2 regions of the Priestia sp. P5_B4 genome follow, and region 1 is predicted to be linked to the other one. Evidence: riboswitches for the same ligand, from Rfam matches in the RefSeq annotation. Region 1 holds a riboswitch; the other holds the start of a gene.

What was found. A riboswitch is a leader RNA that binds a small molecule or an ion and turns the genes downstream of it on or off. The one in region 1 is predicted to bind thiamine pyrophosphate.
Region 2: it holds a riboswitch for thiamine pyrophosphate, as region 1 does, so the genes downstream of both, AC1DRF_RS04230 (thiamine phosphate synthase) here and thiC (phosphomethylpyrimidine synthase ThiC) in region 1, are expected to answer to the same signal.

What each region holds. Positions count from the first base shown of each region.
Region 1 is NZ_JBFULJ010000011.1:14,057-19,248, forward strand. Features, by position in the region: gene AC1DRF_RS03005 (Ger(x)C family spore germination protein) at 1-460, shown strand, start outside; gene AC1DRF_RS03010 (VanZ family protein) at 625-1,113, shown strand; gene AC1DRF_RS03015 (hypothetical protein) at 1,227-1,415, opposite strand; gene thiC (phosphomethylpyrimidine synthase ThiC) at 1,393-3,162, opposite strand; TPP riboswitch at 3,276-3,390, opposite strand; gene AC1DRF_RS03025 (hypothetical protein) at 3,472-3,762, opposite strand; gene AC1DRF_RS03030 (undecaprenyl-diphosphate phosphatase) at 4,220-5,044, shown strand.
Region 2 is NZ_JBFULJ010000018.1:7,248-12,439, forward strand. Features, by position in the region: gene AC1DRF_RS04205 (amino acid ABC transporter permease) at 1-3, opposite strand, end outside; gene AC1DRF_RS04210 (amino acid ABC transporter substrate-binding protein) at 1-808, opposite strand, end outside; gene AC1DRF_RS04215 (fluoride efflux transporter FluC) at 1,132-1,548, shown strand; gene crcB (fluoride efflux transporter CrcB) at 1,549-1,938, shown strand; gene AC1DRF_RS04225 (hypothetical protein) at 1,986-2,201, shown strand; TPP riboswitch at 2,364-2,465, shown strand; gene AC1DRF_RS04230 (thiamine phosphate synthase) at 2,588-3,211, shown strand; gene thiO (glycine oxidase ThiO) at 3,195-4,322, shown strand; gene thiS (sulfur carrier protein ThiS) at 4,319-4,522, shown strand; gene AC1DRF_RS04245 (thiazole synthase) at 4,528-5,192, shown strand, end outside.

The DNA.
Region 1 (5,192 bases):
TGAGGAATCCAAGGTGCTTCTTTTATTAGGAAACCAAAAAGATAAATATATGATTATGAGTGAAAAAATTACCATACATGACCAAAAGTATGTAGTATCGTATGATGTGTCAGACGCTAAAGCAAAGATGAACGTTAAGCCGGATGCGATTCACGGGGTAAAAGTGACCATACCACTACATGTAAAAGTAAGCATTAATGAATTCACTAAAAACGAAATGTCATCCCCTGCATTAATAAAAAATGTACAGGAAGAAATTGAAAAAGTTCTACAAAAGAAAGCAGAAAAAGTAGTTGTAAAGTTGCAAAAAGCTAACTGCGATTTTCTTGAAATAGGAAGAGAAGTAGCCGCTTATCATCCGAGTATATGGGAAAGGCTTAAATGGAGACAGGATTATAAAAACATCTCGATTAATCCGAAAGTACAAGTGGAAATTATCCATCGTGGAATTATTAATTAACAAAAGTCATGCGAAAAGCATGGCTTTTTTAAGTGAAAAAATTTTAGTTTACAAAATAATAAAAAGGGAATTGTATTTATTTATTGATGTGATAGGATAAAAAAGCATGTAAATGCATTCACTACGAATGAAAGCAGTGGACGGGTACATATAGATAATAATAAATGGTTTTGGGAGTCAAAGAAGGTGATGTTGAAGTGAATGTAAGCATCAGGTCAATCGTTAAAAAAGTCATGTTCATTCTATTTATTGTGTATACAGCAGTGGTCATTTATGCTACTCTCATACGGGAAAACGAACATGTTTACGGAAAAGCAATGAACTTGGATTTATTTAGCACGATCCGTCTGATGTGGGACAGCGGGAATATAATGCTCACTCTGACAAATATACTGGGGAATATCTTGATGTTTGCGCCGCTTGGAATGTTTATTCCTTTGTTTATGAAGTGGTTTGACGGTTTTATTCAAGTGTTTACGACGGGTTTCTTAATCAGTTTTCTGATTGAAATTTTACAGTACAAGCTAACGGAACGAGTATTTGATATTGATGATATCTTTTTGAATACGCTAGGTACATTTATAGGCTGGGTTATTATTAAAATACTATATTGGGTCAAGAACGTGCTGAAAGCACGTTTCAAAAAAAGATAAAGAGATGGAGACATAACTGAATCAATAGCTAGAAAGCAGCTACAGATATGAAGTCTACGTTTACCATCACAATGAAAAGATCCGAACGATTAATCGTTCGGATCTTTCTTCAACTAAAATACTTTTGTCCTAGCCACTGCCTCTTGTTGATAGAAACACTTAATGCAGCGCCTTACGGAAGAATGTGAGGATTCAACGATAATGTGCTGACAATTTTGCTGAACAAATAATAACTTTCTTTCAAGCTGCTTAATTTGTTCTTTAAGCTGTTCTACTTCATTATTGATAGATATTTGAACCACTGTTAACAAACTCTTTAGCTTTTTCTTTCATTCCTTCTTTTCTTACTTCGTTTACATCTTTTTCATTTTCTTGAGCCATGTTACGAATATCTTGAGAAATACGCATCGAACAGAATTTAGGTCCACACATTGAACAGAAATGGGCTGTTTTAGCACCTTCAGCGGGAAGTGTTTCATCGTGATATTCTTTTGCGCGCTCTGGATCTAGTGACAGGTTAAATTGATCATTCCATCTAAATTCAAATCTTGCTTTAGACAGCGCGTTATCGCGTTTTTGTGCTCCTGGATGGCCTTTTGCTAGGTCAGCGGCATGCGCAGCAATTTTATAGGTGATAACGCCTTCTCGAACGTCTTCTTTATTTGGCAGACCTAAATGTTCTTTTGGCGTTACGTAGCAAAGCATAGCTGTCCCAAACCAGCCAATCATTGCAGCCCCGATACCTGATGTAATATGGTCATAGCCTGGAGCGATGTCGGTTGTAAGCGGTCCAAGAGTATAGAAGGGAGCTTCTTGGCATATTTCCATTTGTTTATCTACGTTTTCTTTGATGAGGTGCATAGGGACATGTCCAGGGCCTTCAATCATAACTTGAACATCGTGTTTCCAAGCAATTTTAGTTAGTTCACCAAGCGTTTCTAATTCACCGAACTGTGCCTCATCATTAGCATCTGCAATGGAACCAGGACGCAGCCCATCGCCAAGCGAAATAGAAATATCGTATGCTTTACAGATTTCACAGATTTCTTCAAAGCGAGTATATAAAAAGTTCTCTTCATGATGAGCTAAACACCACTGCGCCAAGATGGATCCTCCGCGTGAAACAATACCTGTCGTACGTTTCGCTGTTAGAGGAATATAGCGTAAAAGAACACCTGCGTGAATAGTAAAGTAATCAACACCTTGCTCCGCTTGTTCAATTAATGTATCGCGATATGCTTCCCACGTTAGATCTTCTGCRACACCTTTTACTTTTTCAAGCGCTTGGTAAATAGGAACAGTCCCTACAGGAACAGGCGAGTTGCGGATAATCCATTCGCGCGTTGTGTGGATATCCTTTCCTGTTGATAAATCCATAATTGTATCGGCTCCCCAACGCGTTGCCCATGTCATTTTTTCTACTTCATCTTCAATAGCTGAACGAATAGCTGAATTTCCGATATTAGCATTGATTTTTACGTGGAATTTGCGGCCGATAATCATCGGTTCGCTCTCAGGGTGATTGATATTATTAGGGATAATGGCACGTCCTCTTGCTACTTCTTCACGCACGACTTCAGGATCCATCTGTTCACGAATAGCGATAAATTCCATTTCGGGCGTGATGATTCCTTTTTTCGCATAGTGCATTTGCGTTACATTTTGATTTTTTTTCGCGCGCAAAGGTAAACGATTAGTGATAAAGCGCTCGTACTGATCTCTTGGATCACCATCATAATAACCGTTATCCTGTGGCTGAACCGTACGGCCTTGATATGTTTCTACATCGTTTCGTTCTGCAATCCACTTTTCGCGCAGAGCCGGTAATCCTTTTTGTAAATTAATTTCATAACAGGGATCTGTATAAACACCACTCGTGTCGTATACACGTACGGGATTATTTTCTTCTTCCCCAAAAGATCCTGTAGTAGGAGACTGATGGATTTCACGCATAGGCACTTTAAGATCTTCTCTGGATCCTTGGACATATACTTTGTGACTGTTTGGAAAAGGCTTTTTCATAGAAACTGATACATTTTGTTTTGACATTACATATTCCTCCGGTTTCGCATAAAGTGTAGCTATACCGAACCATAAAAAAATCGGGTTCTGTGATAGACAGAACCCGATGGAATAGGCGAAAAAAGAATAAACATATACTATTCTTTTCAAGACTACTTCCCTCCGCTGGTATAACCCAAATCAGGTTCAAAGGGTTAAAGAGTTTTATAGCACTCTTCTCTCAGTCTGAGCTATCAGACACCCCTAGTAGAAATAACATTCAAATTATTCAATTTACGGCTTAAGTTTACCATCATTCGGTAAAAAATCAACCCTTAAATAAAAAAAGCTAGACAATCAACGTTGTCTAGCAGCATCGATTGCAATCACAATAGCTGTAATAATGTGCATAACAAACCCTAAAAATGGAATCCAAGCAACCAGTGAAGTAACAATCCCTAGTATGTTTCCATACGCAGATAACCCTCGTCTATTAGCTAAAATGAGTGTGATAGCATGAAGAATAAATCCAATAAAAAGAGGAGTATAACTAAAGCCCATAACAATCCCCGCGCCAATTAAAGGAATTCCCAGCAAGGCTTCATACCCAGCAGTGACCCATTTCATTGTACGTACATTTCCATTCATAGTAAAAAGCCTCCTAAAAAAGATACTACTATATACGAGAAAAGAGAGAAAAAAGTTTCAAATTACTTAGGGGATATGTCGTATAAGCAAGCACTAGTTGATTAAAATGATAGATGACAGTAAAGGGGATGGAAAAAACATAATCATTTAGTCATTTTTTCACACTAAAGAAAAATAGTCTAGATGATTCATTTTTAGCTAAGGGCCTGGATTTTATACCGAACATAGCGACTGCTTTTTAAAACAAATAAAAGCTGATATCTTGTTTTTTGGTTATAGCATGTAAGGTTTTTATTACAAATTATTAAAGATTCTTATCTTTTTGCAAATACACATTGTATTTCATAGTTTTAACAATTATGATAAAAAAGCAAGTGTCAAAATAGGAAAATAGTTGAGCATGGAAAACGAAGCGATAAGCTTATTAATTTGAAAGAAAGGCAAGGTATATAGCTTTATGTGGGAAATTATTGTAGCAATCATTTTAGGGATTGTAGAAGGTTTAACAGAGTTTGCTCCTGTTTCGTCAACTGGGCATATGATTATTGTGGATGACCTGTGGTTAAATTCAAAAGAATTATTTTCATCTCCCGTAGCTAATACATTTAAAATTGTTATTCAGCTAGGGTCGATCTTAGCAGTAGTAGTTATTTTTAAAGATCGTTTCATTAATTTATTAGGATTGGGAAAAAAGCCAGCCGCTCCAATTGGACCGACAAATCGCTTGAATTTAATGCAAGTAATTGTTGGTCTGTTACCCGCAGGAGTGTTAGGTCTTTTGTTTGATGATTACATTGATGAACATTTGTTTTCTTTAAATACGGTGCTAATTGGCTTAGTAGTCGGAGCTGTATTAATGATTCTAGCAGATTTGTTTGGACCTAAACGTCCGCGTGTAGAGACGGTGGACCAAATGTCTTATGGACAAGCACTGGGTATAGGACTGTTTCAATGTATTGCTCTTTGGCCAGGTTTTTCTCGTTCAGGCTCAACGATTTCAGGAGGGGTTCTTCTTGGAATGAGCCATAAGGCAGCGGCAGATTTTACATTTATTATGGCAGTGCCAATCATGGCAGGAGCAAGTGGACTTTCATTGGTTAAAAACTGGCAGTATTTCACATCAGATGCACTACCGTTTTTTATTGCTGGTTTTATCAGCGCCTTTATTTTTGCGCTGGTGTCTATTCGCTTTTTCCTGAAATTAATTAATCGTATCAAATTAGTACCGTTTGCACTATATCGAATTGTGTTAGCAGCTATTCTATATTTTGTATTTTTATAAAATAAACATGCGTGTTCTTTAGTCCCTTAAACTTCTAATAGAGACTCAAAGAGCAAGAAAAAGCTATTGCAACATTGCAATAGCTTTTTTGTATAAATATATATTATCGCCTTTTGAAAGCGTTTTATAAACATGGGTATTGACAAAA
Region 2 (5,192 bases), on a different contig from region 1:
CATCTTCGCCAAACCATTTCTTAGAAATTTTTGCGTATGTTCCGTCTTTTTTCATATCTTTCAATGCTTTGTTTACTTCATCCACTAACTTACCGCTGTCTTTTCTAAACATAAAGCCGCTTGCAGCACCATCGGATTTTTCATCCGCGATTTTGATAGGTGCGTTAGGGTGCTTTTTCTTATAGTCAAGGAACGATAATTTATCGTTGATTGTAGCATCAACACGGTTTGCGCTCATTAGTTCTACTGCTTGAGCAAAACCTTCAGCACTCGTAATGTTTGCACCATAAGATTGAGCCATGTCTTTATAGTTACTTGTTAATGACTGCGCTGATTTTTTTCCTTTTAAATCTTTAAATGATTTAATATCTTTTTCGTCTTTACGAACAATTAATACAGCGCCTGACTGGATGTATGGATCAGAGAAATCGTATTTCTTTTGACGATCTTCACGAATACCCACTTCGTTAGCAATCATGTCAAAGCGTTTAGCATCTAATCCGGCAAACATGCCATCCCACTGTGTTTCTTTGAACTCAGCTTTTACGCCAAGACGTTTAGCTACTTCTTGAGCCAATTCTACATCAAACCCAGTTAGCTTTTGTTTGTCATCATGAAAAGTGAACGGAGGGTATGTACCTTCAGTTCCAATTGTTAATACGCCATCTTTTTTCACTTTATTATATAAATCCTCTTGTGAAGATTTATTGTCTCCATTGTTTGCTTCATTTTTTGAGCTAGAACCGCATGCGGCAAGCACAACTGTGAAAGCTAATAGTAGCGACAAAAGTGCAGCAAATTTCTTCATTTTCTAAACCCCCTAGTATTCTGATAGGAAATGATACTCTGTGATACTAAACAAGAACACAGCAAAAGTCAACAAAAAAAACTTATACGATTAATGTGACTTAAAATAAGGGAAATATACCTTCTATACACGGTTTGTCATAAGGATACAGAAAGATTTTAAAATTTGGATTAAGTGGATTTTTAAGGGAGATTTGAGGAGCAAAAAGGAAGTTTCATGCGACGATTTTCTCTTTCATTTTTTCATGACTTTTGGTGCAATAAACATATAGTTAAATGTTAAGGTAGAAATAAATTCCTTATGGTACACTTAAAGAAGAATTTATGAAACGGAGCGATATGATGAAAGCCATAAACTTAATCTCAATTGCCTTTGGTGCTATCGCTGGTACATATGCACGTTATTTGCTGAATCTTTCCTTATTATATACGGGCTATCCAATAGGAACGGTAATTGAAAACCTATTAGGAAGCTTCATACTAGGCCTATTAACAGGATTTTTTGTGTGGAAAAAGCCAAAAGAATGGATAAAGCTTGGACTAGGAGTTGGCGTATGCGGCGGTTTTACAACGTATTCAACGTTTGCAGGAGACGTCATTTCTCTCACTCAGTACCATTTATTTTGGGGAGCCATTTATGTAATGGTCTCTTTAGTAGGTGGAATCCTTCTTGCTTTAGCAGGCTATCTATGCGGTGAAGCGGCAGGGAAAAATTTAGTGAAAGTACATGAGGTGAAGTAAATGAGCATAGTGAGCTTGGCACTTGGCGGGGCAGCTGGAGGAATATGCCGTTATCTTTTGGGTTTAAAAGTTACAAAAACAGTTTCAAACCCTCCTTTTCCAGTATCAATGCTGTTTGTAAACTTGCTCGGTGCGTTTGGGCTTGGTCTTTTTTACGGTAGTTATTATGGAAAGGTTCCGAGTCATGCTTATGATGATTCAATATTTTTAATGATTGGCATTGGTTTTTTTGGTGCCTTTACCACTTTTTCAACGTTCAGTGTGGAAACCGTACAGTTAATTCGAGAAAAATCTTATCGGAAAATGCTGGCGTACGTGGGGATTTCAGCATTTGGAACAGTTGGTTTATTTACAGTCGGTTTACTGGCAGGAACGTTTTTATTTAAGTAAAGAGAACGTTTCTAGTAGGGAAAAACAAAAAGACGGAGAAGTAGAGAATGGATAGAAAAGCAGAAGTTTGGAAATACATTTTGTTGATTGTAGCTGTTGCAGGTCAGATCATCGGTTTTTTATTTTTATTTATAAATGTTGTGGCGGCATTTATTTTTTACGGTTTTTATATTCTAACTTTTATTATGTTACTCCTGCTGTTTATATGGGATCGGAAAAAGGAAAAAGACAAGGAAGAATTTGACGACTATACCGATTACTAATCATTTAAAAAGCAGAATGATGCGGTGCGCCGGACCTCTTACTTAGTAAAGAAGCTTAAAAGATACATCTATAAAAGGAAGAGAGCCGTAAGAGCATAAAGAGATATTGTATTTACATCTAGTTGTGTTATAATTTTAAGTGCGAAAACAAAATCAATAAATAGCAATCACTAGGGGAGCTTTTTGAAGCTGAGACGAATGTATTTCGGACCCTTTGAACCTGATCTGGCTTGTACCAGCGTAGGGAAGTGGCGATCATGTTTACATAACGATGCATGCTAACCACTCTACGTTGTAGAGTGGTTTTTTTGTATGTAATAAAGCCCTCTACACAAGATGAAGTGATTGAAATTTCTCTTTATTCTGAACGGAAAGGTTTCGATCATATGGATATTCCTAAATTTCATGTCGTTACAACAGATAAGCAGCCAATTGAAGAGGTTCGGGACATTTTAACGGCTATTGAGCCTTTTGCGGGTGCCATTCATATTAGAGAAAAAAAGAAAACGGCAAAGCAGATTCAATGTTTGCTAGAAAGCCTGCCATTTTGTCTCTCTAAAATTATTGTAAATGACCGAGTTGATGTAGCGCATGCTTTAAAAGCAAAAGGCGTACAGCTTGCCTATCATAGTTTAGATGTTTCGTGTGTTAGAGACGTATTTCCTTCTCTTATTGTCGGAAAATCAGTTCACTCTGTGGAAGAGGCTTTAGAAGCTGAAAAAGATGGTGCTCACTACATTCTATACGGACATATTTATTCAACACATTCAAAAAAAGGATTAAAAAATCGAGGGGTAGCAGCACTAAAAGAAGTAGTAGATGCTGTACAGATACCGGTTATTGCCATCGGAGGAATTACACCTGTAAATGCCAAAGAGGTGCTTCAAACAGGAGCACACGGTATAGCTGTGATGTCTGGTGTCATGCTTGCGCAAAATCCTCTTAAAGCGATTAAACAATATTCTCATATATGGACATCTGGAGGTGGAGAAAATGAAGCAGCATTATGATGTACTGTTAGTCGGAGGAGGCATAATCAGCTCTTCTATCGCTTATCATTTGTCAAAACAAGGAGCATCAGTGGCCATTCTTGAACGAAATCAAATTGGTTGTGAAGCTTCAAGTGCAGCAGCTGGTATTTTAGGTGCTCAAGCTGAAATTGATGAAGAAGGTCCTCTTTTAGACCTTGCTATTAAGAGCAGAAGCATGTTTCCTGAGCTGGTGAAGGAACTAAAAGAAAAAACGGCCATCGACGTAGAGCTCATTCAAAAAGGCTTATTAAAAGTCGCTGTAACAGAAGAAGATGCACACGTATTAAAGAAAAAAGCCGCTCAGCACCACCGATGGGATGAACATGTAAGATGGATCGATGTAAAAGAAGCGCGTTTGTTAGAACCTGGTCTCTCTCCAGACATATACGGAGCCATTACAATACCGGGGGACGGCCAGCTAGCTCCGGCTAAGTTAACGCAAGCTCTTGCTCATGGAGCCTTGTATCACGGAGCAGATATATTCGAATACTGTGATGTTCATTCTCTTATTATGGAAAATGAAACAGTAAAAGGTGTACAGACGTCCAGAGGCTCTTTTTACGGAGAAAAAGTAGTTATTGCAGCAGGCTCATGGGCTAAACGCTTTATTTCTTCTGAACATTTAGGTCGCGTGTTTCCCGTAAAAGGGGAGTGTATTGCTCTTCGAAGTCATAAGCCGCTGCTTTCTAAAACGATTTTTTTAGATGAAGGTTTTTACTTAGTGCCTAAGACTGGTGGAAGAATCGTAATCGGGGCAACTAAGCTACAGCATGACTTTACCAAGACGGTTTCTGCACAAGGTATTCAATTTTTGCTGAATAAAGCTTCGGCGCTTCTGCCAGCTATTAAAGAAGCCACATTTGAAAAAGCATGGGCTGGTCTTCGTCCACAAACAAATGATGGCTGGCCTTATTTAGGAGAGCACCCTGAAATAGCGAATCTACACATGGCGTTTGGCCACTACCGAAACGGTATTTTATTAAGTGCTGCAACTGGAAAAATTATGGCTGATGCTTTGTTAGGGAAAAAGCTGAATCATTCATTTTTTACATCATTTCAGCTAACAAGAGTAATGGAGGGAGTTCATTGAATCTAATCATTAATGGTAAGACCGTTACTTTTGGAGATGAAATTGAAACGGTCGAGCACTTGTTGCAGGCTCAGAACCTGCATGAACGAGTGGTAATTGTTGAGCTAAACAAGAACATTTTGCAAAAAGAAGAACATAGCGATGCATGCTTAAAAGATGGCGATATATTAGAAGTTGTTTCATTTGTCGGAGGAGGATGAAGAGTATGTTAAAAATTGGACAATATACATTTAATTCACGTTTATTATTAGGGACAGGGAAATTTCCGGACTTTACGACTCAGCGTCAAGCGGTAGAAGAGTCAGAAACAGAAATTTTAACATTTGCTGTGAGACGAATGGATATTTTTGATCAAAATCAGCCTAATTTATTAGAAGCGCTTGATGTGAAGCGTTTCACTCTTTTGCCTAACACTGCTGGAGCAAAAAATGCAGAAGAGGCCGTACGTATTGCTAAATTAGCAAAGGCTTCTGGACTTTGTGACATGGTGAAAGTAGAAGTAATTGGATGTGATAAAACGCTGCTTCCTGATCCAGTTGAAACATTAAAAGCCAGTGAAGAACTGTTAAAAGAGGGCTTTACCGTTTTACCTTACACATCAGATGATGTTTTACTTGCGCGTCGTTTAGAGGAGTTAGGCGTACATGCCATTATGCCAGGAGCTTCGCCTATCGGTTCAGGTCAAGGTATTATTAATCCGTTGAACATGCGTTTTATCATTGAACAATCAACTGTTCCAGTAATTGTAGATGCAGGTATTGGAACGGCTTCAGACGCAGCTCAAGCTATGGAGTTAGGAGCAGATGGTGTGTTATTAAATACAGCTGTTTCAGGAGCAAAAGATCCTGTGAAAATGGCTCGTGCTATGAA